3 regions of the Pseudomonas sp. FG98 genome follow, and region 2 is predicted to be linked to each of the others. Evidence: riboswitches for the same ligand, from Rfam matches in the RefSeq annotation. Region 2 holds a riboswitch; each other region holds the start of a gene.
The links. Region 2 has a riboswitch for cobalamin ahead of cobW (cobalamin biosynthesis protein CobW). Riboswitches for the same ligand answer to the same signal wherever they lie in the genome.
Positions count from the first base shown of each region.

Region 1: it holds a riboswitch for cobalamin, as region 2 does, so the genes downstream of both, cobO (cob(I)yrinic acid a,c-diamide adenosyltransferase) here and cobW (cobalamin biosynthesis protein CobW) in region 2, are expected to answer to the same signal.
Region 3: it holds a riboswitch for cobalamin, as region 2 does, so the genes downstream of both, ACODSK_RS02170 (TonB-dependent receptor) here and cobW (cobalamin biosynthesis protein CobW) in region 2, are expected to answer to the same signal.

Region 1 covers NZ_JBMDIJ010000036.1:43,458-52,860, reverse strand. The annotation lists gene ACODSK_RS19920 (C40 family peptidase) at 1-585, shown strand, start outside; gene ACODSK_RS19915 (C40 family peptidase) at 722-1,261, shown strand; gene ACODSK_RS19910 (PQQ-dependent sugar dehydrogenase) at 1,382-2,698, opposite strand; gene ACODSK_RS19905 (hypothetical protein) at 2,769-3,347, opposite strand; cobalamin riboswitch at 3,506-3,713, shown strand; gene cobO (cob(I)yrinic acid a,c-diamide adenosyltransferase) at 3,833-4,444, shown strand; gene ACODSK_RS19895 (cobyrinic acid a,c-diamide synthase CobB) at 4,441-5,736, shown strand; gene bluB (5,6-dimethylbenzimidazole synthase) at 5,733-6,383, shown strand; gene cbiB (adenosylcobinamide-phosphate synthase CbiB) at 6,380-7,288, shown strand; gene cobD (threonine-phosphate decarboxylase CobD) at 7,281-8,273, shown strand; gene ACODSK_RS19875 (cobyric acid synthase) at 8,270-9,403, shown strand, end outside.
Region 2 covers NZ_JBMDIJ010000106.1:4,034-13,436, reverse strand. The annotation lists gene ACODSK_RS29810 (gamma-glutamyl-gamma-aminobutyrate hydrolase family protein) at 1-128, opposite strand, end outside; gene hpaR (homoprotocatechuate degradation operon regulator HpaR) at 505-927, shown strand; gene ACODSK_RS29800 (hypothetical protein) at 1,105-1,401, shown strand; gene ACODSK_RS29795 (DUF1272 domain-containing protein) at 1,709-1,954, opposite strand; gene cobM (precorrin-4 C(11)-methyltransferase) at 2,024-2,770, opposite strand; gene ACODSK_RS29785 (cobalamin biosynthesis protein) at 2,800-3,225, opposite strand; gene ACODSK_RS29780 (CbtA family protein) at 3,225-3,923, opposite strand; gene ACODSK_RS29775 (CbtB domain-containing protein) at 3,935-4,123, opposite strand; cobalamin riboswitch at 4,225-4,443, opposite strand; cobalamin riboswitch at 4,500-4,708, shown strand; gene cobW (cobalamin biosynthesis protein CobW) at 4,804-5,874, shown strand; gene cobN (cobaltochelatase subunit CobN) at 5,878-9,403, shown strand, end outside.
Region 3 covers NZ_JBMDIJ010000002.1:129,753-139,155, forward strand. The annotation lists gene ACODSK_RS02165 (ABC transporter ATP-binding protein) at 1-247, opposite strand, end outside; gene ACODSK_RS02170 (TonB-dependent receptor) at 295-2,433, opposite strand; cobalamin riboswitch at 2,541-2,747, opposite strand; gene grxB (glutaredoxin 2) at 2,818-3,450, opposite strand; gene ACODSK_RS02180 (SDR family NAD(P)-dependent oxidoreductase) at 3,485-4,237, opposite strand; gene ACODSK_RS02185 (pyrroloquinoline quinone-dependent dehydrogenase) at 4,294-6,327, opposite strand; gene ACODSK_RS02190 (glucose dehydrogenase) at 6,338-6,706, opposite strand; gene ACODSK_RS02195 (MFS transporter) at 6,703-8,028, opposite strand; gene ACODSK_RS02200 (transketolase family protein) at 8,163-9,164, opposite strand; gene ACODSK_RS02205 (transketolase) at 9,161-9,403, opposite strand, start outside.

The DNA.
Region 1 (9,403 bases), on a different contig from region 2:
GCTCATAGCCCGGCCCCTCAGCAGCAGGATCACTACTCCGTTTCCGCCAAGTCCGCCACCAAGTCCTCCACCGTCGCCGATGCCTCGGTGTTCGAAGAAGAGCTGGCGACCGAGCAGGATCTGGAAGCCTTCTCCAGCAGCAAGTCCTACCAGTTGCCAGCCCTGGCCGACAGCATCCTCGAGCGCGGCATGTCGCTGATCGGTACCCGCTACCGCTTCGGTGGCACCTCCGAGCAGTCGGGCTTCGATTGCAGCGGCTTCATCGGTTATCTGTTCCGCGAGGAAGCTGGCATGAACCTGCCGCGTTCGACCCGCGAGATGATCAACGTGGATGCCCCGCTGGTATCGCGCAACAACCTCAAGCCGGGTGACCTGCTGTTCTTCAGCACCAACGGCCGCGGTCGCGTCAGCCACGCCGGCATCTACCTCGGCGACAACCAGTTCATCCACTCCAGCAGCCGCCGCAGCGGTGGTGTGCGGATCGACAGCCTGGGTGATCGCTACTGGAGCAAGACCTTCATCGAAGCCAAGCGCGCACTCGCCATGGCTCCGGCGGCACCAGTGGAAACGCTTTCGCGCAACTAAACGAATCGCGCAGGTGTCAGACACACGGCGACTATGCTGAAAAGCTAGTCGCCGTGCGTGTTTACAGAAAACGTCTAATCTAGTTTCTCACCACTTTTCCGGCCCCGCGCCGGGCACCTTCAGACAGGATGTTCTGATGAAGACGATGATGGCGCGTAGTGCGGTATTGTCCTTGGCGGCACTGCTCGGTGCCTGCTCCAGCCACGCCCCGACCCCGCCCCAGGTGGTTCAGCCGGCGTATGTTCCTGCCCAGATCACCTACTCGCCAGCCGCTGACGACGTGCTTTTCCGCGCCCTTGGCCTGGTCGGCACGCCGTATCGCTGGGGCGGCAACACGCCGGATTCCGGATTCGATTGCAGCGGCCTGATCAGCTACGTGTATCGCGATGCTGCGGGCATTTCCCTGCCGCGCTCGACCCGCGAGATGATCGTCATGCGCGCGCCGGATGTGCAGCGCGATGCCCTGCAATCGGGTGATGTGGTGTTCTTTGCGACGAACGGCGCCAGCCAGGTCAACCATGCCGGTATCTACGTCGGCGAAGGGCGCTTCGTCCATGCGCCTTCCACTGGCGGCACGGTGCGCCTGGACTATCTGTCGAACAACTACTGGCAGAAGTCCTACCTGAATGCCAAGCGGGTGCTGCTGGCGCCTTCGCATCTGGCGCATAACCCATAAAGGTCCAGTGGGGCTGATGGCCTCATCGCCGGCAACGCCGGCTCCCACAGGGATTGCGTGCACCGCTAAACCTGTGGGAGCCGGCGTTGCCGGCGATGAGGCCAGTACAGACAACCACCATCAACGGGCCTTGCTCACCCGCCAAACCACATTCCCCACATCATCCGCCACCAGCACCCCGCCACGCTGGTCGGTCACCACGCCCACCGGCCGCCCCATGGCCTTGCCCTCGTCATTCAGAAAGCCGGTCAACAGGTCGATCGGTTTGCCCGCCGGCTTGCCTTCGCTACTGAACGGCACGAACAGCACCTTGTAGCCACTGTGCGGCTTGCGGTTCCACGAGCCGTGCTGGCCGATGAACGCACCTTGGTCGAACGGCGGCGGCAGCGCCCCGGCCTCGGCGAAGGCCAGCCCCAGCGAGGCGGTGTGCGGCCCGACCGCATAGTCGGGGGCAATGGCTTTAGCCACCATATCCGGGTCCTGCGGTTGCACCCGCACATCCACATGCTGGCCGTAATAGCTGTAGGGCCAGCCATAGAAGGCGCCGTCCCTGACCGAGGTGATGTAGTCCGGCACCAGGTCGCTGCCGATCTCGTCCCGTTCATTTACCGCCGTCCACAGCTGTCCACTGTGCGGCTCCCAGGCCAGGCCGTTGGGATTGCGCAGGCCGGAGGCGAAGATCCGGTGCTGGCCGGTCGCCGGGTCCACTTCCCAGATCGCCGCCCGGTCCTTCTCCTTGTCCATGCCGTTCTCGGCGACATTGCTGTTGGAACCGACGGTCACGTAGAGCTTGCTGCCGTCGCGGCTGGCGATGACGTTCTTGGTCCAGTGATGATTCAGCGGGCCGCCCGGCAACTCGGTGACGGACTCGCCCGACCCGTTCAGCGACGTGGCGCCGTCCTGGTACTTGAAGCGCAGCAAGCGATCGGTGTCGGCGACATACAGGTCGTTGCCCACCAGGGTCATGCCGAATGGCGAGTTGAGGTCCTTGAGAAATACCGTGCGGGTTTCCGCCACGCCGTCCTTGTCGGCGTCCCTCAGTAAAGTGATGCGGTTGGCGCTGGGCACCCCGGCGCCGGCCTTGGCCATGACCTTGTTCATCACCCAGCCGCGAATGCCCTTGCTGTCCTCGGGTTTCTCCGGTGCATTGCTTTCCGCCACCAGCACGTCGCCATTGGGCAGTACGTAAAGCCAGCGCGGATGGTCCAGGCCGTTGGCGAAGGCCATCACCTGGGTGCCTTGGGCAGCCTTGGGCTTGCCGCCATCGGGCCAGCCTACTGCGGGGGCGATGTTCACCGTCGGGATCAGGGTCTTGTTCGGCTCGGGCAACTGCGGCGTCGAGCCGCTGCCGTCTGTGACCTGGAGGCGGGCCGATTCGCCACAGGCGGTCAGGCCGGTAGTGATGGCCAGCAGGATGGCGATGCGCAGGGAAGGCATGGGTGACTCCTCGGGAGAACGGGTCCTAAGGAGTCAGAGGCAATGCGGCGAAGGGAGGTTCAATCCCTGATCAGGCCTGCTTCAGCAGCAGTGCCACTCCCGGATAATACTGGCCCACCTCGTCATGCAGCTTCCGATAGCCATACGGGAAGCACCAGGCAATGGCGCAGGCGGTATGTTTCTGCAGGTCGTCCACCAGGTCCTGCAACTCCTCCGGGCTGGCATGCTGGCCCAGCTTGCAGGGACTGGCGAACAGCGCAGCGATCTTCAACTGGCTGGGATAGGCGATCGCCTTGGCCGCCAGCGCGGTCTCCTGCAAGGCCACGCTCAGATCCAGGCGCCCGACCTTCGGCCAGCGTTGCTCGGCATGCAGGTAAGCTGATTCCTCCTTGCTGGCGATCAACAGATCGCAGCGCGCGCCGCGTTCGCCTTCATCGCGCTGCTTCTTGCTCTGGTAGCTCTGCAAGGTGACCAGCTCGGCCTGCCAGAGCGCCGCCGAGAGCATGCCAAGGTTGGCTTGCTGCCCCTGCCAGTGGGGGCCTTCGTTGTCCCCCAGGGTCTGGTTGAAGCGCTCGATGCATTCCCCCCAGCGCTCCAGCGCCGGGCGCAGGAACTCAAGACGGGGGTTGTTGATGATCAGACCTTGCATGCTGCTCTCCTTCGTAATTGTTGTACGAGCTACAGCGACAGCGGACGACTATGGCAATGTGATATCACTCGGTTGGAGTACGGCACAACATGAAAGTTGCGCCGTTGGTCGCAATGTGATCGGCGTCTCCAATTGACGCTCCGGGCCCAACCCTCTAACCTTCGCGACTTGTTTCAGGTGCCCTGTGAGCGCAAGTTCGACCGGGTGAAACAGGGAAGCCGGTGCGATGCCGGCGCTGCCCCCGCAACGGTAGATGAGTGCAGACCGCGCATGGCCACTGGGTTCCACACCCGGGAAGGCGCCCGGTCGGGATCGTCAGGCGATCCGCTCATGAGCCCGGAGACCGGCCTGCAAACAGTCAACGGCATCACGGCGGGTGGTGCGCGGTTTTCCGGGCTACGCGCCTGGTGTCTGCGCTTTCCTCCGTGCCCCCATCCCTTCAGCTGTCGCTCATGCCAGGCGCCAGCGGCCCGCGGAGACCCCCGATGAGCGAATCCCCCGAACGTGACGAACGCCACCTGGCGCGCATGCAGCGCAAGAAGGCGGTAATCGACGAGCGTATCGCCAATGCCCCCAACGAATGCGGCCTGCTGCTGGTGCTCAGCGGCAATGGCAAGGGCAAGAGCAGTTCGGCCTTCGGCATGCTCGCCCGGGCTCTCGGCCATGGCATGCAATGCGGCGTGGTGCAGTTCATCAAGGGCCGCAATGCCACCGGCGAGGAACTGTTCTTCCGCCGTTTCCCCGAGCAGGTGCGCTACCACGTGATGGGCGAGGGCTTCACCTGGGAGACCCAGGACCGCCAGCGCGATATCGCTGCGGCCGAAGCGGCGTGGGAAGTGTCCCGGCAACTGCTGCGCGACCCGTCCATCCAGTTCGTGGTCCTCGATGAGCTGAACATCGCCCTCAAGCACGGCTACCTCGACCTCGATACGGTGCTCGGCGACCTTCAAACCCGTCCGCCGATGCAGCATGTGATCGTCACCGGTCGCGGTGCCAAGGAAGAGATGATCGAGCTGGCCGACACCGTCACCGAGATGGGCATGGTCAAGCACGCGTTCCAGGCCGGCATCCGCGCGCAGAAGGGCGTCGAACTATGAGCGACACCCGGCATTGCCCGGCGGTGCTGATCGCCGCGCCGGCTTCCGGCCAGGGCAAGACCACCGTCACCGCAGCCCTGGCCCGCCTGCATCGCAACCAGGGGCGCAAGGTCCGGGTGTTCAAGTGCGGACCGGACTTTCTCGATCCGATGATTCTCGAACGGGCCAGCGGCGCGCCGGTGTACCAGCTCGACCTGTGGATGGTCGGCGCCGAGGAAAGCCGGCGCCTGCTCTGGGAAGCGGCGGGAGAGGCCGACCTGATTCTCATCGAGGGAGTCATGGGGCTGTTCGACGGCACGCCCTCCAGTGCCGATCTGGCCCGCCACTTCGGCGTGCCGGTGCTGGCGGTGATCGACGGCACGGCGATGGCCCAGACCTTCGGCGCCCTGGCGCTGGGGCTGGCGCGTTATCAACCTGACCTGCCGTTCGCCGGCGTGCTGGCCAACCGGGTTGGCTCGCTGCGCCATGCGCAATTGCTCGAAGGCAGCCTCACTGAAGGCCTGCGCTGGTACGGCGGGCTGTCGCGGGAAACCGGCATCGAGCTGCCGAGCCGCCATCTGGGCCTGGTCCAGGCCAGCGAACTGACCGATCTTGATCTGCGCCTCGATGCCGCAGCCAAGGCCCTGGGTGACAGTTGCCAGTCCGCCTTGCCGCCGCCGGTGGCCTTCGAGCAGCCGGCGCCGCGGGTGATCGAGCGCAAGCTGCAAGGCGTGCGCATCGCCGTAGCCCGTGACGAAGCCTGTGCCTTCACCTATGGCGCCAGCCTCGACCTGCTGCGCGAGATGGGCGCCGAGCTGAGCTTCTTCTCGCCGATCCATGATCGCGAACTGCCGGACGCCGACAGCCTGTACCTGCCCGGCGGCTACCCGGAACTGCACCACCATGCGCTGTCGGCCAACACCGCGATGCTGGCGGCGATCCGCGCCCATCACCAGGCCGGCAAGCCGCTGCTGGCCGAATGCGGCGGCATGCTCTACCTGCTCGATGCGCTGACCGATGTCGCCGGCGAGCGCGCCGAACTGGCCGGCCTGCTGCCGGGCGAGGCGGTGATGCAGAAGCGTCTGGCGGCCCTGGCCCTGCAGGCGGTCGAATTGCCGGAAGGCACCCTGCGCGGCCACACCTATCACCACTCGCTGACCAGCACCGAGCTGGAGCCGATCGCCCGCGGCCAGAGCCCCAACGGCGGGCGCGGCGCGGAAGCGGTGTACCGCATCGGCCGCCTGACCGCCTCCTACGTGCATTTCTATTTCCCTTCCAACCCCGCTGCGACGGCGGCGCTGCTGGCGCCATGAGCGAACACGCCTACAGTGCTGCCGAGCGCGCGGCGATCTACCGGGCCATCGGCGAGCGCCGCGACATGCGCCACTTCAGCGGCGGCGAGGTGGCCCCCGAGCTGCTGGCGCGGCTGCTGGAGGCGGCGCACCAGGCGCCCAGCGTCGGCCTGATGCAGCCCTGGCGCTTTATCCGCATCACCCGCCGCGACCTGCGTCAGCGCATCCGGGCGCTGGTGGAAGACGAACGCCTGCGCACCGCCGAAGCCCTCGGCCAGCGCTCCGACGAGTTCATGCAGCTCAAGGTCGAAGGCATCAACGACTGCGCCGAATTACTGGTGGCCGCGCTGATGGACAAACGCGAGGCGCATATCTTCGGCCGTCGCACCCTGCCGGAAATGGACCTCGCCTCGCTGTCCTGCGCGATCCAGAATCTCTGGCTGGCGGCTCGCAGCGAGGGGCTGGGCATGGGCTGGGTGTCGCTGTTCGATCCGCAGGCCCTGGCCGAGCTGTTGCATATGCCGGCAGGTGCCAAGCCGCTGGCGATCCTCTGCCTGGGCCCGGTGCAGGCGTTCTATCCGGCGCCGATGCTGGCGCTGGAGGGCTGGACCACGCCGCGGCCGCTGGCCGACATGCTGTTTGAAAACCACTGGGGAGAAAGCGAATGAGTGTGGCCTTGCTGACCGTGGCCGGAGTGGCGCTGGACGCGCTGCTGGGCGAGCCGCGGCGCTGGCATCCGCTGGTGGCCTTCGGCAATTTCGCCGGACGCCTGGAGCAGCGTTTCAATGCCGGCGGGCGCGGCTGGCGCAGCCATGGCGTCAGCGCCTGGTTCCTCGCCGTGATCCCGTTGACCCTGCTGGTCACGGCGTTGTCCTGGCTGCCTTATATCGGCTGGCTGGTGGAGATCATCGCGCTGTACTGCGCCCTCGGCCTGCGCAGCCTGGGCGAGCATGTGCAGCCGGTGGCCGATGCCTTGCGCGGCGGCGACCTGGATGAAGCGCGCAAGCGCGTCGGCTATCTGGTCAGCCGGGAAACCGCCGAGCTGGATGAAACCGCCGTGGCCCGCGCCGCTACCGAGTCGGTGCTGGAGAACGGCAGCGATGCAGTGTTCGCCGCGCTGTTCTGGTTTGCCATCGCCGGTGCTCCCGGTGTGGTGCTCTACCGCCTGAGCAACACCCTGGATGCCATGTGGGGCTACCGCAACGAACGCTTCGAGCGCTTCGGCTGGGCGGCGGCGCGAATCGACGATGTCCTCAACTACATACCCGCGCGCCTGGTGGCGCTGACCTACGCACTGCTGGGCAAGACCCGCCTGGCCCTGAAGTGCTGGCGCCAGCAAGGGCCGAAGTGGGACAGCCCGAATGCCGGACCGGTGATGGCCTCCGGCGCCGGTGCCCTCGGTGTCGAACTGGGCGGCGCGGCGGTCTATCACGGCGAGCTGCACGAGCGCCCGCAACTGGGCGAAGGCCCACCGGCGGATGCCGGCTCCATCGAGCGTGGTTGGCAACTGGTGTGCAAGGGCGTGTGGCTGTGGTTGCTGCTGCTGTGCCTGGGAGCGGAATTCTATGCTTGAACACGGTGGCCGCTTGCTGCGGGCGATCGAACAGTACGGCATCGCCCGCGAAGACTGGCTGGACCTGTCCAGCGGCATCGCCCCCTGGGCCTTCCCCATTCCCGAGATTCCCCTGCGTGCCTGGGCGCGTTTGCCGGAAACCGACGATGGCCTGGAGCAGGCCGCCGCAGGCTATTACGGGGTAACCCGGTTGCTGCCGGTGGCGGGTTCGCAGGCAGCGATCCAGGCACTGCCGCGCCTGCGCCCGCGGGGCAAGGTCGGCGTGTTGTCCCCTTGCTATGCCGAGCACGCCGAGGCCTGGCGCCGGGCCGGGCATGAGCTGCTGGAGCTGGACGAAGCACAGGTCGAGGCGCGGTTGGACGCGCTCGATGTGCTGGTACTGGTTAACCCGAACAACCCCACCGGCCGCGTGCTCAGCCCCGAGACACTGCTGGCCTGGCACGAACGCCTGGCCCGTCGTGGCGGCTGGCTGCTGGTGGACGAAGCCTTCATGGACAACACGCCGGCGCAGAGCATCGCGGCGTTCAGCGAGCGAGCGGGCCTGATCGTGCTGCGTTCGTTCGGCAAGTTCTTCGGCCTGGCCGGGGTACGCCTCGGCTTCGTGCTGGCCGAAGCGGCGCTGTTGCGGGCACTGGCGGAAGAGCTCGGCCCCTGGTCCATCAGTGGGCCGACCCGCGCCCTCGGCCAGGCTTGCCTGGCCGACCGCCAGACGCAAAATCTGCAAACCGAGCGCTGTGCCGAGGCCAGCGCTCGCCTGGCCGCCTTGCTGGAGTCCGCCGGACTCAAGCCCACGGGTGGCTGCGATCTGTTCCAGTACCTGCGCCATGATCAGGCCGTCGCCTTGCACGAATTCATGGCCCGGCGCGGCATACTCCTGCGCCTGTTCGATCAACCCCCGAGCCTGCGCTTCGGCCTGCCTGCCGACGAGGCCGACTGGCAACGCCTGGCCGCCGCGCTGGGCGCCTACCGCAAGGAACAGCCATGACCACCCTGATGGTGCAGGGCACCACCTCCGACGCCGGCAAAAGTACCCTGGTGACCGCGCTGTGCCGCTGGTTGAAGCGCCAGGGTGTCGGCGTCGTACCGTTCAAGCCGCAGAACATGGCGCTGAACAGCGCGGTCACCGCCGACGGCGGCGAGATCGGCCGGGCCCAGGCGGTGCAGGCCCAGGCCTGCGGCCTCGAACCCCACACCGACATGAACCCGGTGCTGCTCAAGCCCAACAGCGATACCGGCGCCCAGGTCATCGTCCATGGCCGTGCGGTCACCAGCATGAATGCGGTGGACTATCACGACTACAAGGCCATTGCCATGCAGGCGGTACTGGCCTCGCACCAGCGACTTGGCGCCGCTTACCCGGTGGTGATGGTCGAGGGTGCGGGCTCGCCGGCGGAGATCAACCTGCGTGCCGGCGATATCGCCAACATGGGGTTTGCCGAGGCGGTCGACTGCCCGGTGATCCTGGTCGCCGATATCAATCGCGGTGGGGTGTTCGCTCACCTGGTGGGCACGCTGGAGCTGCTTTCGCCAAGCGAGCAGGCGCGGGTCAAGGGCTTCGTCATCAACCGTTTCCGCGGTGATATCGCCCTGCTGCAGCCGGGCCTCGACTGGCTGGAGCAACGCACCGGCAAGCCGGTGCTCGGTGTGCTGCCTTATGTGATGGACCTGCACCTGGAAGCCGAGGACGGCCTCGACCGCCGCCAGGGCGCCAAGGCTGCTCAACAGCTCAAGGTGATAGTCCCGGTGCTGCCGCGTATCAGCAACCACACCGACTTCGATCCGCTGCGCCTGCACCCGCAGGTGGACCTGCAATTCATCGGCCCCGGCGAGCCGATCCCGGCGGCCGACCTGATCATCCTGCCCGGCTCGAAAAGCGTACGCGGCGACCTGACGCAACTGCGCGAGCGCGGCTGGGATACGGCCATCGCCCGCCACCTGCGCTACGGCGGCAAGGTCGTCGGCATCTGTGGCGGCTTGCAGATGCTCGGCCAGCAGGTGCATGACCCGCTGGGCCTGGAAGGGCCGGCCGGCAGCAGCGCCGGGCTGGGCCTGCTGGACTACTCGACGGTGCTGGAAGCGGACAAGCAGCTGCGCAACGTCAGTGGTGTGCTGAAC
Region 2 (9,403 bases):
AGCGGCACGATGTACTTGTGGGTCATCACCTGGTAGTCGTGACCCTTGCGCTCTTGAGTGCCCATGGTCATCAGGACCACGGGTTTGCGGGATTTCTGATTCTTATTGCCAATGTTGCTGTTGGGCATATGTCACCTTGGGACAGGCGCAGCCTGTCATTGTTGTGCAGGCGCGCCGGTCTCGACCTGGCGCTGCCTGGGGTTTCGAGCACTGCCGGGATGCACGCGAAGGTCTGGTCCCGGTCGAAACCTGCCGCATAGCTTGCCAGAGCCGTTAAATATATCAAGCGGATTCATTCGTTCGTGTGCGTATTTTTTGACGTGAAACCTGCGATTTATCGTTTAACTGCCTGAAATGGTGGGCGTAAATGTGACGTATAACGGACGTGCTAGTTCATTATATTTAACGAATCTGGCGACACCTGGAGCGGCGTCCTACAGTGACCCTTGCGGCCCGAAAGCCCGGCTCTTAAGCTGCGCAATCACCGTTGATATCAGTCTGACCATGCCGAAACCAAGACCCTCCCTGACCCTCACCCTGTTGCAAGCCCGGGAAGCCGCCATGGCCTTCTTCCGGCCCTCCCTCAACGAACATGGCCTGACCGAACAGCAATGGCGGGTGATCCGCATCCTGCGCCAGCAGGGCGAGCTGGAAAGCCATCAACTGGCGGAGCTGGCGTGCATCCTCAAGCCCAGCATGACCGGAGTGCTCAGCCGCCTGGAGCGTGATGGCCTGGTACGACGCAAGAAATCCAGCAGCGACCAGCGCCGGGTCTTCGTCGGCCTGACCGAGCAGGGCCAGCAGTGCTTCATCGCCATGAGCGAGGACATGGAGCGCAACTACCAGCGCATCCTCGAGCAGTTCGGCGATGACAAACTCCAGGCATTGCTGGGGTTGCTCAACGAGTTGAAGAACGTCAAGCCCTGAGCCGGGCTGTGGCACGTTATTCGCGCAAGTAAAAAGTCCTACATATACTGTCGGATATCCGCCACAGCTTGTCGTCGTCGGTCGGACCTCGACGCCTCAATGCCCGTTGGTAGTGCCGTATCCGCAGTAGCCCGCACCCGAGGCGTTCTTGCCAGACGCTAAAGAGAGGCTATTGCGATGGATATTGTCAGTCTGATCGTGCAGATCGTCAGTGGTGTGGTAGGCGGCAACGCGGCGGGGTTGAGCAAGGAGGGCATGGGGCCGCTGCTCAATTCCATTCTCGGCGGGGTGGGTGGCGTGGTGGTTGGGCAGATCCTGGCCCATCTCACTGGCGATCAGTCACTGGCCGAAGCGGGGGCGGCGGGTTCCCTCGATATCCCGGCGATTATCAGCAGCGTGATCGGCGGTGGTGCCGGTGGTGCGGTGCTGACCTGGGTGGTGGGCTTCATCAAGAGCAAGATGCAGACCCATTGATGTGAGCGCTATCGCCGGCAAGCCGGCTCCCACAGTGATCTTGCCGGGCACAAGGCCCATGGTTGGCACATAACCCTGTGGGAGCCGGCCCAGCCTTTCAGGCTGCGCTGTCGCGCAGAGAACAGGTCTAAAAGCGACGCGGTCCCTGTGGGAGCGGGTTTACCCGCGATTACGATGGCGTCGGTGATGCCACCATCGTAATCGCGGGTAAACCCGCCCCCATAAATACCTGCAAAATCAATAAGTTATGTGTTGTTCTATGAGAGCCGGCTTGCCGGCGATAGGGCCATCCGTTGCAACACAGATTTCAGTGCGTCACACACCCCTCGACCTTCACCGTACGCTGTGTGGTCGCCGGGTTCTTCGCCAGCTTCTCGCCCACTCGCGCCGGCCGCGGTTGCAGTTCGCCGCCGCAGTTCGGGCATTTGCCCTTGAGCGTGTCCTGCGCGCAGTCGCGGCAATAGGTGCATTCGAACGAACAGATCATCGCGTCACGGCTGTCGCCCGGCAGTGGTGTGGCACAGCATTCGCAGCAAGGACGAAGTTCCAGCATCGGGGGAAATCCTTTCTTGGGTGGTGGTTGCGCTACTGTGCAGGCGCAGTGATGGCAATGCAATACGCCTCAGGGCCGGTACAGGTGGGCATGTCCGGCGCGGTACAGCGCTGACTCGCTGAAGCTGTCGGCGGCCAGCACCCGGCCAACAAGAATCAGTGCGGTGCGCCGGAATCCCTTGGCAGCACTCAGCTCGACGATATCGTCCAGCGTTCCCAGCACCCAGTCCTGATCCGGCCAGGTCGCACGATGGACCACGGCGATCGGGCAGTCGCCGCCGTAGTGCGGGCGCAACTCCTCGACGATCCGTGGCAGATGACGCACCCCCAGGTGGATTGCCATGGTGGTCTGGTGGCTGGCCAGGCTGGCCAGGGCTTCGCCTTGCGGCATGGGTGACGAATCGGCGAAGCGGGTGAGGATCACGCTCTGGGCGATATCCGGCAGGGTCAGTTCGCAGCCGAGCAGGGCGGCGCTGGCAGCAGTGGCGGTGACGCCGGGGATGATCTGGTAGGGAATGCCCAATGCGCGCAGGTGGCGGATCTGCTCGCCGATGGCGCCGTACAGGCTGGGGTCGCCGCTGTGCACACGGGCCACGTCCTGGCCTTTGTCGTGCGCCTCGCGGATGGCCTTGATGATCTGCTCCAGGTGCAGTTCGGCACTGTTGATCAGGGTCTCGGCGTTGTGGCCTTCGAGCACCGCAGTGGGCACCAGGGAGCCGGCATAGATGATCACCGGGCACTGGCGGATCAGGCGCTGGCCCTTGACGGTGATCAGCTCCGGATCGCCGGGGCCGGCACCGATGAAATAAACGGTCATGAGAGGTCTCGCGAAGGCAGGGTGGCGAATTATCCGCCAGAAGCAGGGATCCAGGCCAATGCCAGGGTCATCTCGTCGCGCACGATGCGTTCGACCCGCAGTTGCGCCGTACCACCGCCCAGTCGCTCGGCCAGGGCCAGGGCACTGCTTTCCGCCACGCCATAACACCCGCTATGGCGGAAGGTGATCGCGGAACGATGGCTAAGACGCGGGGCGAACGAGGCCAGTTCGATGGCGCTGAAGAAGTGCAGGGGCAGGGCGAGGTCGCTGGCCAGTTGCAGCAGCCCGCTTTCACCGCGCTTGAGGTCGATGCTGGCCAGGCCGACCAGGGCACTGAAGGGCATGTTGCGCGACTGCATCACATCCCGCAGCAGCCCGGCCAGTTCACTGGCCGGGACGCCTCGACGGCAGCCCAGCCCGGCGTACAGCGGTGCCACGCCGGGCGGGACGGCCATCAGGCAGCTTGGCGCCGGTACAGCCAGGCGCTGATCAGGCCCAGGGCCAGCCAGAAGCCGGCATTGGTCAGCAGCGAAGCAACGATGAACTGCGATTCCAGGGCTTCCGGGGCCAGGCTTTCATGGACCTCCGGTTGCGGCGCGCCGATCACGTGGGGGATCACCAGCAGGGCCAGTCCGGCAGCCTTGAGCACCCAGTTGCCGGCGAACACCATCAGCGCCAGGCCGACGGCGGTGGCGGCAGCGGTACCTACCCACCAGAACTGGCGCTGGGCCAGATCGGCGGCAGCGGTGCCCGGCAACTCCGGTGGCAGGCCGAGGTTCGGCGCCAGGCAGAACACGGCGAAACCGCCCAGTCCCCAGAGCGCGCCGACGCCGACGCTGCCAGGGTTGCGCAGGGTGTACATGGCTGCCAGCAGCAGGGCGAAGCCCACCGCGACGACCAGGTTGCCGCCGGTGGTGGACAGCACGCGCTGCCAGCCATCTTCCGGCGACCAGGCTTCTGCGTCGTGGTGATGACCTTCGCCGGCCGCAGCGGCATCGGCGTGTTCGTGCTCATGAGCGGCGGCCGGGGCCGAGTTTTCGTAGGTTTCCGCCTTGAGGATCAGCGGCGCGACCCAGAAACTCTGCAGCAGGGTCAGCAACAGCGCGGCCAGCAGACCGGTAAAGCCCGCAGTGCGAGCGATGCGAGTGAACATGCGGTCAGGCCTCAGTGGCAGGGGAAGGCGGCGCTGTGGCGGGTGTCGTGGGCGGCGTTGTGCACCGCTTCGATATGCGAGAAGCCGGCGAAGTAGACCAGGCACAGGCCCAGGACCGAGGCGCTGACGGCAGCGACGATGCGCTGGCTGAGGGTCGTGGAGGTGCTGCTGGCGTGGCTGGCGGTGCTGGTGATGGGCATGGCGCTTTCCTCTGGGGGTGTTGTCCTGGCAACGGGCAAGCGCGAAGAACTCCCGGGCGCAAGGCGCCGAGGAGTTGCAACATCGCCCGCCCACCGCGGGTTTGGTCAAATCGGTCTTGGGCCGGTCTCCGGGCTTGCAAGGGGTTGATTACCACGGCGTCTCCTTCCCATGCCGGACTGCTGGCACAGTGGATCAGACGCTTTCCTTGCCTACCGTTGCGGGGGCAGCACCGGATTTGTCAGACCTGCAAGGTCGCGACGTACCGGTTTCCCGTTTCACCTTTTGTAATAAAAAAGGCACCCAAACGAATCGCGCTAGGAAATCACGCGCGTTGACATCCGTCAATACAGCGGTTGACCGCCCTTCGGGCACTGCGTAGCCTTGCCGCTTCGAGGTTCTCCGGCCCTGCAAGACGAGTGTCGGAGCTAAGACGGGAACGCGGTACCAAGCCGCGGCTGCCCCCGCAACTGTAAGCGCTGAGCCCATCGACCATTGCCACTGCCGATATATAAGGCGGGAAGGCGTCGATGGCGTCCCCGGGACACCGCGCGAGCCAGGAGACCTGCCTCGAACAGATTGCACATTAACCGGGCGGGGTGATCCGGTGGCGAACGCGTCCAGACCGCAAGGTCCGTGGCAGCCGTCCCCCATGCCCGCCATCCTGCCAAGGGCATCCGACATGAAAACACTGGCCAAACTCCCCGTTACCATCGTTACCGGCTTCCTCGGCTCGGGTAAGACCACCCTGCTGCGGCACATGCTGGACAACGCCAATGGCCGCCGTATCGCGGTGATCGTCAACGAATTCGGCGAACTGGGCATCGACGGTGAAATCCTCAAGCAATGCAGCATCGGCTGCACCGAGGAAGAGGCCAACGGCCGTGTCTACGAACTGGCCAACGGCTGCCTGTGCTGCACCGTCCAGGAAGAGTTCTTCCCGGTGATGCGCGAGCTGGTGGCGCGCCGTGGCGACCTTGACCAGATCCTGATCGAAACCAGCGGCCTGGCCCTGCCCAAACCCCTGGTCCAGGCCTTCCAATGGCCGGAAATCCGCAACGCCTGCACCGTCGACGCAGTGATCACCGTGGTCGACAGCCCGGCCGTGGCTGCCGGCACCTTCGCCGCCTTCCCGGAGCAGGTCGATGCCCAGCGCAAACTGGACCCGAACCTCGACCACGAGTCGCCGCTGCATGAACTGTTCGCTGACCAACTGGCCAGCGCCGACCTGGTGATCCTCAACAAGGCCGACCTGATCGCCCCCGAGGCCCTGGCCGCAGTGCGCGCCGAAGTGCAGGAAGAACTGCCGCCGGCAGTGAAGGTGATCGAAGCCAGCAAGGGCGTGCTGCCCTTGGAAGTGCTGCTGGGCCTCGGTGCCGAGTCGGAAGCCCACATCGATGGCCGCCGCACCCACCATGATTCCCACCATGACGGCGATGATGACCACGACGATCACGATCACGACGCCTTCGACTCCATCTCCCTCGACCTGCCCGAGGCCGACGAAGCCCTGCTGCTGGACGCCCTGACCCAGCTGGTGGTGGACACCGGCATCCTGCGGGTCAAGGGCTTCGCGGCGATCCCCGGCAAGCCGATGCGCCTGCTGATCCAGGGCGTGGGCACGCGCTTCGACAAGCACTTCGACCGCGCCTGGCGCAGTGATGAGGCACGCATTACCCGCCTGGTGCTGATCGGCCAGGACCTCGATGCCGTGGCCCTGGAAGCCCGCCTGCGCGCTGCCTTGGGCGCCTGATCCATGCACCTGCTGCGGACCCAGCCCGGCGGCTTCGTGCCGGACGACAGCATTGCCGATCTCGGCCAGACCCCGGCCGAGCTGGTGATTCTCTGCAGCGGTGACTCGCACCTGGCGCTGCTCGCGGAAACCGCCCGCGAGCTGCCGGAGGATTACCCCAGCCTGCGTCTGGCCAACCCCATGCAGGTGCAGAACCACGCCTCGGTCGATTTGTACATCGACGAGGTGCTGCGTCATGCCAAGGTGATCCTGGTGTCGCTGCATGGCGGTATCGGTTACTGGCGCTACGGTGTCGAGCAACTGGTCGAGCTGGCCGCCCGTGGCGTGCAACTGATCCTGGTCCCGGGCGACGACCGCCCGGACCCGGAGCTGAGCAGCCTGGGCAGTGTGACCGGCGAGCAGGCCGAGCGCCTCTGGCACTTCCTGCGTCAGGGCGGCAAGGCCAATGCCCTGAATCTGTTCAACTGCCTCGCCAGTCTCTGGCTGGGGCGCGATTACCCCTGGGACGAGCCCCGGCAACTGCCGCGTACCAGCCTGTATCACCCGCGTCATGCCGAGGCCGGACTGGCCGAGTGGCGTGGCGACTGGCAGCCCGGCCGGCCGGTGGTGCCGATCCTGTTCTACCGCTCCCATCTGCAGGCGGCCAACACCGGCTTTATCGATGTGTTCTGCCAGCGTCTTGACGGCGCCGGGCTCAATCCGCTGCCGATCGCCGTGGCCAGCCTCAAGGAAGCTGGTTGTCTGGCCCAGGTCGAGGCGTGGCTGGATGAAACCGCCGCCGCGCTGATCATCAACACCACCGGCTTCGCCCAGTCCAGCCCGGAACAGCCCCATCTGCGTCCGTTCCGCCGCGATATCCCGGTGTTGCAGGCTATCTGCGCCCAGGACAACGAACCCGGCTGGCAGGCCAGCGAGCAGGGCCTCGGCGCTCGCGACCTGGCCATGCATATCGCCTTGCCGGAGCTGGACGGGCGCATCATCACCCGGCCGATCAGCTTCAAGGACCTGGCCTGGCGCAGCGAGCGCAGCCAGTCCGACGTGGTTTGCTACCGGCCGCAGCCGGAGCGCATGGACTTCGTCGCCGAACTGGCGCGGCGCTGGTGCGAACTGGCGCGCCTGCCGAATTCGCAGAAGCGCGTGGCCCTGGTGCTGGCCAACTATCCGACCCGCGACGGGCGTATCGGCAATGGCGTCGGCCTGGATACCCCGGCGGCGGCGCTGAATATCCTCCGTGCGTTAAAGGCGCAGGATTATCCGGTCGGTGATCTGCCGGACAGCGGTACGCAACTGATCCATGACCTGCTCGGCGGTGTCAGCAACGACCTCGACAGCCTCGACCAGCGCCCGTGCATGCAAAGCATGGCGCTGGACGATTACCTGGCGGCCTTCGCCCAATTGCCCGAAACCAACCAGCGGGCGGTGCGCGAGCGCTGGGGCGAGCCGCAGCAGGACCCGATGTTCCGTGGCGGGCGGATGATGGTGGCCGGCCTGCGCCTGGGCCTGACCTTCGTCGGCATCCAGCCGGCGCGGGGTTATCAGCTCGACCAGAGCGCGGTCTACCACGACCCCGACCTGGTGCCGCCCCATGGCTACCTGGCCTTCTATTTCTGGCTGCGTCATGGCTTTGCCGCCGATGCGCAGATCCATGTCGGCAAGCACGGCAACCTGGAGTGGCTGCCGGGCAAGGGCGTCGGCCTGTCGGCGCAGTGCTGGCCGGACGCCTTGATCGGGCCCTTGCCGAATATCTATCCGTTCATCGTCAATGACCCGGGCGAGGGCGCCCAGGCCAAACGGCGCACCCAGGCGGTGATCATCGATCACCTGATGCCACCGCTGACCCGCGCCGAAACCTATGGCCCGCTGCGCAACCTGGAGCGCCTGGCCGACGAATACTACGAAGCGCAACTGCTCGATCCGCGGCGCGCCGTGGAATTGCAGAAAGAGATCCTGCAACTGGTGCGCGACAACCATATCGACCGCGAATTGCAACTCGACGGCGCGCTGGACGATGCGGCGGTGTGGCTGCCGCGGCTGGACACCTACCTCTGCGACCTCAAGGAGTCGCAGATCCGCGATGGCCTGCATGTGTTCGGCGAATCGCCGGTCGGCCGGCTGCGGATCGATACCCTGGCAGCGTTGCTGCGGGTCGCCCGTGGCGATGGCCGTGGCGCCAATGCCAGCCTGCCACGGGCGCTGGCGCGGGCCATGGGCCTGGGCTTCGATCCGCTGGACTGTGATCTGGGCGAGGCCTGGCAGGGATTGCGTCCTGCGTCGCTGGCGGACCTGGACTGCGGTCCGTGGCGTACCGCCGGGGATACCCGCGAGCGCCTGGAAATCTTCGCGACGCAACTGATCGAACGGACCCTGGCTGGCGAGCCGGCAGTGCCGAGCGAGCCGGCCTGGGACGAGGTCCTCGCCGTGCTCGACGCTCTACGCGAGCGGGTTGCACCGCAACTGGACGGTTGCGGCGCTGCAGAAATGCACGGCGTGCTGTCCGCCCTGGACGGCCGTTTCGTCCCTGCCGGGCCCAGCGGGGCGCCGAGTCGCGGGCGTCTCGATGTGCTGCCCACCGGGCGCAACTTCTATACCGTCGATGTGCGCAATCTGCCCACGGCTACGGCCTGGCGCCTGGGCTTCACCTCGGCCAGCCTGATTCTCGAACGCCATTTGCAGGATCACGGCGACCACCTGCGCCAGCTCGGCCTGTCGGTCTGGGGCACGGCGACCATGCGCACCGGCGGCGACGATATCGCCCAGGCCATGGCCCTGATGGGCGTGCGCCCGGTGTGGGCGGCGGGCAGTCATCGGGTCGACGACTTCGAGATCCTGCCCCTGAGCCTGCTCGATCGACCGCGGGTCGACGTGACCCTGCGGGTGTCCGGCTTCTTCCGCGATGCCTTCGGCAACCTGATCAAGCTGTTCGATGCCGCCGTGCATGCGGTGGCGGCGCTGGATGAGCCGGAAGACATGAATCCCCTGGCGGCGCGGGTGCGCAGCGAGCGTGCCGAGCTGCTGGCCAGCGGCCTGGATGAAGAGCAGGCGCGGCGCCAGGCTGGTTGGCGGGTGTTCGGCTCCAAGCCCGGGGCCTACGGCGCCGGGGTGCAGAACGCCATCGACGGCCGCCTGTGGCACAGCCGCGAGGACCTGGCCGAGGTCTACCTCAACCACGGCGGCTATGCCTATGGCGGTGCCGACGAGGGCACCGAGGCCCGTGGTCATTTCGCCCGGCGCCTGGGCCAGGTCCAGGCCGTGCTGCAAAACCAGGACAACCATGAGCACGACCTGCTCGATTCCAACGACTACTACCAGTTCCAGGGCGGCATGCTCGCGGCGGTGGAAAGCCTTGGCGGCAGTAGCGTCGCCAGCTATCACGGCGACCATAGCCAGCCGGAGCGTCCGCGCATCCGCACCCTGAAGGAAGAGCTGAACCGGGTGATCCGTGCCCGGGCGCTGAACCCGAAGTGGATCGACGGGGTCAAGCGCCACGGCTACAAGGGCGCCTTCGAGCTGGCGGCGACGGTAGACAACC
Region 3 (9,403 bases), on a different contig from region 2:
GCTGCGCGCACCAGCGCGCCGGGCGCTGCCAGAGATCATCGGCGCCGAGCAGGACGCGCCCTGCGCTCGGTTCGGTGAAGCGATAGGCGCAGCGCAGCAGGCTGCTCTTGCCGCTGCCATTGGGGCCGATCAGCCCGACGAACTCGCCCTGCTCCACTTGCAGGTCAATGTCCTGCAACAGCGGCCGTGGCGCTTGCCCGCGTTGTCGAAGGGTCCAGTCCAGCGCTTCGATGTTCAGGCTTGTCATGCGGTACACCTTGAGCAGGCACCGGCCAGGGGGCCGGTGCGACAGGGTCAGAAGCTGTAGTCGGCGGTGACGAAGAACGAACGCGGTTCGCCCAGGTACCACTGCCGGCCATTGTTGCTGGTGGTGGTAGCGTACTGACGGTCGAACAGGTTGTTCAATTGCAGGCCGAGGGTCAGGTCCTTCTGCACGTGCCAGTCGAAGTTGGCGTCGACCACGGTGTAGCCCGCCACCTCGACGGTGTTGGCGTTGTCGCCGTAGCGGCTGTCGACATAGCGCGCACCGGCACCGGCACTGAAGCGCTGGTCGAAGTCCTTGCTCAGCCACAGATTGGCGGAACGGCGCGGTACGTTGGTCGGGCGGTTGCCGGAGTAGTCGTTGCTGCCACTGGCGAACTCGTCGAACTCTGCCCGCACCCAGGCCGCGTTGGCCGACAACTGTACGTCGTAGGGCAGGCGCAGTTCCAGGGTGGCCTCGATACCGTCCGAGCTCTGCTGGCCAATTTGCTGCTGCACGGTCGGGTTGGCCGGATCGGTGCTGAGCAGCTTCTTCTTGACGATGTGGTAGGCCGCCAGGGTCCATTCCCCGCGTCCCTCGGGGAGCATCTGCTTGATGCCGACTTCGGTCTGCCTGGCCGTGCTCAGGTCCCATTGTTGCTGGGCGGGATTGAGGGTCAGCAGGTTGCTCACGCCTTCGGTGCTGGTGGCGTGCTGACCGTAGAGCGACAGGTCCTCGGTGACGGCGAGCACCAGGCCTGCGCGCCAGTTGTCGCCGGACAGGCTGCGATCGGTGCGGGTGTCGTTGTCCAGGTTGTCGCGGTCCAGATGCACCTGGTCGCGGCGCACGCCGGTGATCAGCGACAGGCGCTCGCTGAGCTGGGTGCGGTTTTCCGCGAACAGCGAGAACTGCCGGGCCTGGTTGGCCTCGCGGGAACGGTACGGGTCGTCGCTGATGTACTCGCCGCCACCGGAGCCGGCCAGCGGCACGGTATCGCTCAGGGTATTGCCGAAGTCATGCTTGCGCACGAAGCGGATCGAGTTGTAGTCGGTGCCGACCACGGTCTGGCTGTCCAGGCCGAACAGAGAGTGCTGCAGGGTGAACGTCTGGCGATCGCCGATCTGCTCCTGGGTCTGCTTGATGCTGATGAAGTCGCTGCGCTCGACCAGGTCGCCCGGCTGCCAGGTGTAGGTTTCGGCATTGCGCCAGCGGCGCTGGACCTTGAGGAAGTACAGCTGGTTGCTGGCGCTGAGGTTGTCGTTGATCTGCCAATCGGTGACCAGACGCGTGGACTGGTCGTTGTAGCGCACTTCGGCGTTGTCGACGTTGTAGTTGTGGTCGCGCAGCGATTCGCGGAAATGCCCGTTCACCAACGGCGTGCCGAAGTAGCGTTGCGGGTCCTGGTCGCCGTAGTCATGGCTGAGGGTGAAAGCCAGGTCGTCGTTGGCCTGCCAATGCAGCGAGCCGCTGATGGCCAGGCTTTGCGAGTCGCCACGGTCGACCCAGCCATTGCTGGCCAGCTTGTTCAGGTTGAGGCGGTAGCTCAGGGTGTCGGTCAGCGAGCCGCCGCTGTCCAGGGCCATCTGCCGACGGTCGTCGGAGCCATAGCCGAAACGCACATGGTTGCGGATCTCGCCCTCGAACGGCTTCTTCGGCACCACGTTGATCACCGCGCCGGTGGCGCCTTCGCCATACAGCACCGACGCCGGGCCGCGCAGCACATCGATGCGCTCGACCGACCAGGTGTCCACCGGGAAGGTCACCGTGCCGGCGCCGACGTACAGGCGGGTGCCGTCGTACAGCTGCATGGTCGAGCTGTGCCCGGTGAAACCGCGGGCCGACAGCGCTGTGCCGCCGTTGCCGGGGGAGCCGATGAAGGTGATGCCGGGGGAGCGGGTGACGGCGTCCTGCACCGTGGCGTTGTTGCGTTTGAGGATCTGCTCCGAGCCGATGCTGGTGACGCTGGCGGGCGTCTCCAGCGGCGTCAGGTTCAGGCGCGAGCCGCTGGTGCTCGGGGTGTGCAGATCTGGCTGCGGACTTTGCTCGGCGACGTCGGTGATGTCCGTCGCAGGCAGCGCCAGTGGTTTGTCGGCCTCGGCGGCCTGAGCGGAGATGGAAAGGAAAACACAGGGCACCAGGCTTGCACGCAGCAGCGTGCCTGGCGAACAACTGAACAACGAATTACGGGACATGTCGTTCCACTTGAAGCAGGAATGGAAGAAGCCCGGAGGGAAAAACGCACAGGAGATTGCAGGCGCACGCGCCTACCAAAACCGGCCTGCGCCCGCCCACCGCGGGTTGCCTATCGATGCTTCAGGCCGGTCTCCGGGCTCGCGAGGGTCGTGAAGCGTTCGCCTTCCCATGACAAGTCACAGTGGCGTTTTGAACGCTTCGCTCGCATACCGTTGCGGGGGCAGCGCCGGACTGATCATCACGCGATGACGAACCGGCTTCCCGTTTCACCCCATGCACGGCGGCAGGGGGCACCTGAAACAGGCGCGCAGATGACCATCAAAGTGCCGCTACGTCAAGCAGAGATCGGCCCGGGAGCGCGCAGTCTCCCGTTGAAAACAGCCTCAGGACTGCTGCGAAAACAGCATCGGCACCCCACACCGTGCGCCGATTCGCTGCATGTAATCCAGCACAGCAGGCGGGAACTCGAGTCCTCTGGTAATCGACAATGACCGCAACACCGGCCACAAGGTGATGTCGTTGATGCCCAGGGCCGTGCGTTGATCCAGCAACGGCGCCAGCTCTTGCAGTCGCTGGTTGACCTCGACCAGCAGCTCCGGGGTGGCCTCGCGCAAGGCTTGAAGATCGCCGAAGGCCTGCTCCTCGCGCAAGCGATAGGCCTCCCGCGCCTGGGCCGTGGCAAGCTCGGCAAAGTCGCCGTTGACGAAACGTGGAATGAACAGCTTGAGCGCAGACGCCCATACCTGCTTCACCCAGGTATCGAGCGATTCGTCGCGAGGCGCCGTAAGCACCGACGGAACGAAAGAGTCGACATAACGAACGATGTCCAGGCTCTCCCCCATATGCGTACCGTCCTCCCGTTGGAGGATCGGCACGGCCTTTTTGCCGATAAGACTTAGCGGCGTTTCGGCGTCGCCCTCCATGATGACCTCAAGGTCGACGAGCATTGCCTTGAGCCCGAAGATCATTCGCGCACGGGTGCAGAACGGGCAGTGCTCGTAGATGTACAGCTTCATCGCAGGTCCTTGCATGTCGTTACCCCGTTGCCGTTCAGAACTGCACCCCACGGGTCAGCCCGCCATCGACGAGCAGGTTGGTACCGGTGGTGAAACTGGCCGCCGGACTGGCGAGGAAGACCACGGCCCTGGCCACCTCCAAGGGCGTGGCCATGCGTCCGAGAGGATTTTCCGCCAGGCACCTGGCGAAGGTTTCCGGCTGCTCGCGTTCGATATCGCCCCAGACCCCATCGGGGAAGTAGACGTTGCCGGGGGACACGCTATTCACCCGAATACCGTCACCGGCATGACGCGCCGACAGGGTTTTACCGTAGTGCAGCAACGCGGCCTTGAGGATGCCGTAGGGCTCGGCGAACTGGTCGACTTCGCGGCCCGAGACACTGGAGATCAGCACGATCGACGCTGCAGCCGACTGGCGCAGCGCTGGCAACGCCGCCTTGACCATCGCGGCGCTGCCCAGCAGGTCGGTGTCGAACGCCCTGCGCCAGGTGTCGAGGTCTTCGCCACCGGCCAGGGCACTGACATTGGGGACGACGATATCGAGCCCGCCCATGCGCTCGGCAGCCGCACCCACCCACTCGGCGATCTGCTGCGGGTGGGTCACATCCACGGCAGTGCCGAAGGCCCGCGCGCCGAACGCGGCACCTGCCGCCTCCACGCCGGAAACACCGCGGGCACAGAATTCGACCTGTGCGCCCTCATCGAGAAACAGTTGCACGATCGCGCGCCCGATCCCGCGTGAAGCGCCGCTGACCAGCACGCGCTTGTCCTTCAAGCCCAGATCCATCATCTATCTCCTCTTGGCAGGGTCCACGACGGCGCTGTACAGCGCCGTCGGGCTGTCTACTTGCGCAGCTTGTACGCAATGATCGCGTCACCCGTTCCGGTTTCCATGAAGGCATGGCCCGACGCTGAGATCAGCACATACTGCTCGCCGTCGACCTCGTACGAGATCGGGTTGGCCTGGGCCCCTACCGGCAGCACATCCTCCCAGAGCACCTCGCCGGTGGCGGTGTCGATGGCGCGGAACAGATTGTCGGTGGCGGCGCCAATGAAGGTCAGCCCACCCGCCGTCAACACGGCACCACCGTTGTTCGGCAGGCCGATGGTCAACGGCAGGTGCGACGGGATGCCGAAGGGACCGTTGCGCCGGGCGGTGCCCAGGGGTTCGTCCCAGACCGTCTTGCCGGTATCCAGGCTGATCGCGCGGATGCCGCCATAGGGCGGGGCCGAGCACGGCACGCCGGTGCCCCAGTTGCGCCATCCGGCATTGACGCGGATGGCGTAAGGGGCGTTGACCTGCGGGTAGGTCGAAGCACCGCCCTCGCCTTTGCCCGATTTGCTGCCGGCCTTGTTCAGCGCCGTCTCGTCCGTCTTCGGCGCGTAAATGGGCTTGAGCCCCATGGCGTTGGCCTGCTCCCGCGGAATCAGCTGGTTGAGGTTGGGGATATCGTTGTAGTTGGCGATCAGCAGGCGCCGTACCGGATCGATAGCCACCGAGCCCCAGTCCGAACCGCCGTTGTAGCCGGGGTACTGGATCCACGGACGGTCCACCGACGGCGGCGTCAGGTAGCCTTCATAACTGGCCTGGCGGAACTGGATCCGGCACATCAGTTGGTCCAGCGGCGAGAAGCCCCACATGTCGGCTTCGGTCTTCGGTGCCTGGCGCAGGGTGTGCCATTCGGAGGTCGGCTGACTGTCGGCGAGGAACCCCGGTTCCACCGAGCCGCCCTTCGGCGCCTTGACCTCGCCAACCGGGGTCAGCGGTTCGCCGGATGCCCGATCGAGGATGTAGATATCGCCCTGCTTGGTCGGCAACAGCACCGCCGGCACCGGCTTGCCATCCTTGCCCGGATAGTCGAGCAGGGTCGGCTGGCTGCCCAGGTCATAGTCCCAGACGTCGTGGCGGATGGTCTGGAAATGCCAGACGTCCTTGCCGGTCTTCACGTCCACGGCCACCAGCGAGGTCGAGTACTTGTTCTCGGCCTCGCTGCGGTTGGAGCCGTAGTAGTCGATCGACGAGTTGCTGATCGGCAGGTAGACGTAGCCCAGTTGCTCGTCACCCACGGCAGCAGTCCACATGTTCGGCGTGCCGCGGGTGTAGGTGGTGCCTTCGGCAGGTCCGTGGACGTTGTCCGGGTTGCCCAGGTCCCAGGCCCAGGCTAGTTTTCCGGTCAGCGCATCGTAGCCGCGGATCACGCCAGACGGTGCATCTTCGTCCTGGCCATCGCGAACCTGGGCACCGGTTACCACCACGCCGTTGACGATGGTCGGCGGCGCCGTTACGGCATACCAGCCGGGCACCTTCTTGCCGAGGCCCTGCCATAGATCCACCGCGCCGTTCTGGCCGAAGTCCTGGCAGGGTTCGCCAGTGTGCAGGTCGACCGCGATCAGTCGCGCATCGAGGGTCGCCTCGATCACGCGGCTGCGGCACTGGGCCGTTTCCGGCAATTGCACGGCGGTGTGGACGGCCACGCCCCGGCAAGCGGCGGCATGGGGAATCGCCTGGTCCGCAACGCCCGGGTCATGGCGCCAGTTTTCCTGGCCGGTCGCGGCGTTGATGGAAATCAGGATGTTCTTCGCCGAGCACATCAGCAGGTCGTTGCCGATCTTCAGCGGCGTGGTCTCGGGCGAATAGCGCACGCCGGCATTGGGCAGGTCGCGGGTGTGATAGACGAACGCCCGCTCCAGGTGAGCGACGTTCTGCGGGGTGATCTGCTGCAGCGGGCTGAATCGCTGGGCGTTGTGGTCGCCGCCGTAGAACGGCCAGTCGCCGGCGATCGGCGACGGCTCCGGGGTTGGCTGGGCAAATGCGAGCGGCGACAACAGTGCGCCGGTGATGGCAAGCGCACCGGCGCAGGTAACGGAAGTAGACATGAAGACCTCGTCAGACAGCGCGGCGCAAGGCCGGCGAGAGCAAAAGGATCAGCACCAGGATCACGCTCACGGTGACCAGTCGCGGCACCAGGCCCCAGCCGTTCAAACCCACCTCCCACAAGGCCCAGACCAGGGTCAGGCCCCAGATCAGGGCAAACAGATGGAGGGCGCTGCGCCGCTGCCGCCAGAGCAGCCAGGCGGTGACCGTCGAGCCAGCGCCCGCCAGTCCGTAGTACCAGCTACCGCCCAGGGCCATCAGCCACACACCGCCAGCCAGCATGGCCAGGCCGAACAATCCGAGCGCCAGGGCGAGTACCCCGACCGCCACTCTCCAGCCAGCCCGGTCCGGAGTCTGGGAAACACCACTAGGTTGAGTCATGACGCTGTTGATTCCTTGACGTGCAGTTGATTCAGGCCAACGTGTGGCAGCGTGCCGATCGGGCGGCGGGTACAGAACAGGGAGAGAATCGCGCCCACCACCAGCAAGGCGCCGACGACGATGAAGGCCAGGGCGAAACGGCCCGATCCGGCGACCACATAGCCGGTGACGATCGGTGCGAGCAGGCCGAACAGGTTGCCGACCGCAGTGATGAAGCCCGCTGCCGTGCCGACATCGTCTTCCGCACGCACCAGGTCGTTGACCAGCGACAGGTTCAGGGAGATGGCCGAGGCGCAGGTGGCCAGCGACAGCGTGATGACCAGCAGGATCGCCCAAGTGCTGTCGATGGCCGGGACCAGAAAGATCACCGACGAGCCCAGCAGGACACTGGCAATCACCTTGCGCCGCTGACCTGTCTCTGCAGCACCAGGGCGCATGACCTTGTCGCTCAGGCGGCCAATGACAATCGCCAGGATGGCTGCACCGAGGTAGGGAATGGCGGTGTAGAAGCCGCTGGACATCACCGTAAGACCCTTCTCCGCCTGCAGGTAGCTGGGCAACCAGGTGAGGAAGAAGTAGGTGGCGTAGACCGCGCAACCATGGGACAGCGCGATGGCCCACATGCTGCTGGAGCGCGCCAGGCCCTTGAGACCGAGGGAGACGGGCTGAGCCGAATCCGCAGTGGTTGTGACACTGCCCCGGGCGATTTCCTCACGCTCCTCGGCACCCAGCCAGGGCGCCTTGGACGGGTGGTTGTACCACTTCAGCCAGGCCGCCAGCCAGACGAACCCCAGCGCCCCGGCAACGACAAAAGCGATGCGCCAGCCAAAGGCGCTGATCAGCCAGCCAAAGCCGATGGCACCGATCGCCGGGCCGACCAGGCTGCCACTGTGGAACACCGCGGTGGCCATGCCGCGCTCCTTGAGCGGCATCCATTCGCGGATGACCCGCGCCCCGGCCGGATAGGTGGTGGCCTCACCCATGCCCATGATTAGCCGGCAACCGAGCAGCGAGACAAAGCCGGTGGACAGCGCCGTGCAGGCGGTTGCCACCGACCAGACACCGATGCCGTAGCCGTTGACCTTCTTCGGCCCGAAGCGCCCCACCAGGTAACCCATGGGAATCAGCGCCAGGAAGTACAGCCAGACGAACGAAGAGAACAGGTAACCCATGGCCACCGGGGAAATATCGAATTCTTCCTTGAGCACCTTGGACGCGACCGAGAGCGACACCCGGTCCACGTAGTTGATCAAGGTCAGGGTGAAGAGAAACGCGTAGATCCAGACACGCTTCTTGCTCAGCAGAGCGGAGTCGTTTTGCATCGTCATCACCTTTGTAGTTATTCGGACGATTCAGGGACAAATGACGGGATACGCCAGGGCCGACCACCACCTTGCAGGCCCGGGCAGCGGGCATTGCCGGCAAGGTGGCGGTCGGCGGCCTGACTGATGAATGCTCAGCCCAGCCAACGCTGGATATTGGCCACCAAGACGTCGGTGGAAATGCCATAGCGATCATGCAGGGTCGGCAGCGCACCGGCGTCGAGGAACTGGTCCGGCAGCGCCACATGGCGCACCTCGGGCTGGACCCGGGCCATGAGCAGGGCCATGGCGATGGCTTCGCCGAGGCCACCGATCTGCGTATGGTTCTCGGCGATGACCACCAACCGGCCTTCCCGGCGGCACTGCGCAATGATCGTGTCGACGTCCAGCGGCTTGATCGTCGGCACATGCAGTACCGCGGCATCGATGCGGCTGCCGCTCAACGCATCGGCCACTTCGAGGGCGCGCATGGTCATCAGGCCCGAGGAAATGATCAGCACATCCTTGCCGTCGCGAAGCACGCTGGCCTTGCCCAGTTCGAAGCGATAGTCGTACTCGTCGAGGATCAGCGGCACCCGTCCACGGGGCAGGCGCATGTAGACCGGGCCTTGATGCTCGGCGATGGCGGCCACGCACTGCTCGGTTTCCAACGCATCGCAGGGGTCGATGACCATCATCTGCGGAATCGCACGCATCATCGCCAGGTCTTCGGTGGCCTGGTGGCTCGGCCCGTAGCCGGTGGTCAGGCCCGGCAGCGCCGCGCAGATCTTCACGTTGAGGTTTTCTTCGGCAATCACCTGATGAATGAAGTCATAGGCACGCCGGGTGGCAAACACCGCGTAGGTGGTGGCGAACGGCACGAAGCCTTCCTTGGCCATGCCGCCGGCTGCGGCCATCAGCAACTGCTCGGCCATGCCCATCTGCAGGAAACGCTCGGGATAGCGCTGGGCGAAGATGTGCAGGTCGGTGTACTTGGCCAGGTCGGCGGTCATGCCGACGATGCGCGGGTTGTGCTCCCCGGCCTTGACCAGGGCATGGCCGAAGGGCGCCGAAGTGGTGCGCTGCCCCTCGCTGGCGATGGAGGCGATCATCGACGAGGTGGTGAGTTTCGCCTTGGCAGGCGTGGCAGTGGTCATGGCTGGCTCCCGGGGGCGGGGATCGCGTCGAGGTCGGCAAGGGCTTGTTGCCACTCGTGTGGCTCGACCCGGATGAAGTGGTTCTTGTCGCGCTGTTCGAGGAACGGCACGCCTTTGCCCATCAGGGTGTCGAAGAGGATCACCCGGGGTTTGTCTGCGCTGACGGCTCGCGCAATGTCGAACGCCTCGATCACTGCGCGCAGGTCGTTGCCATCGACCCGCTGGACGTGCCAGCCGAA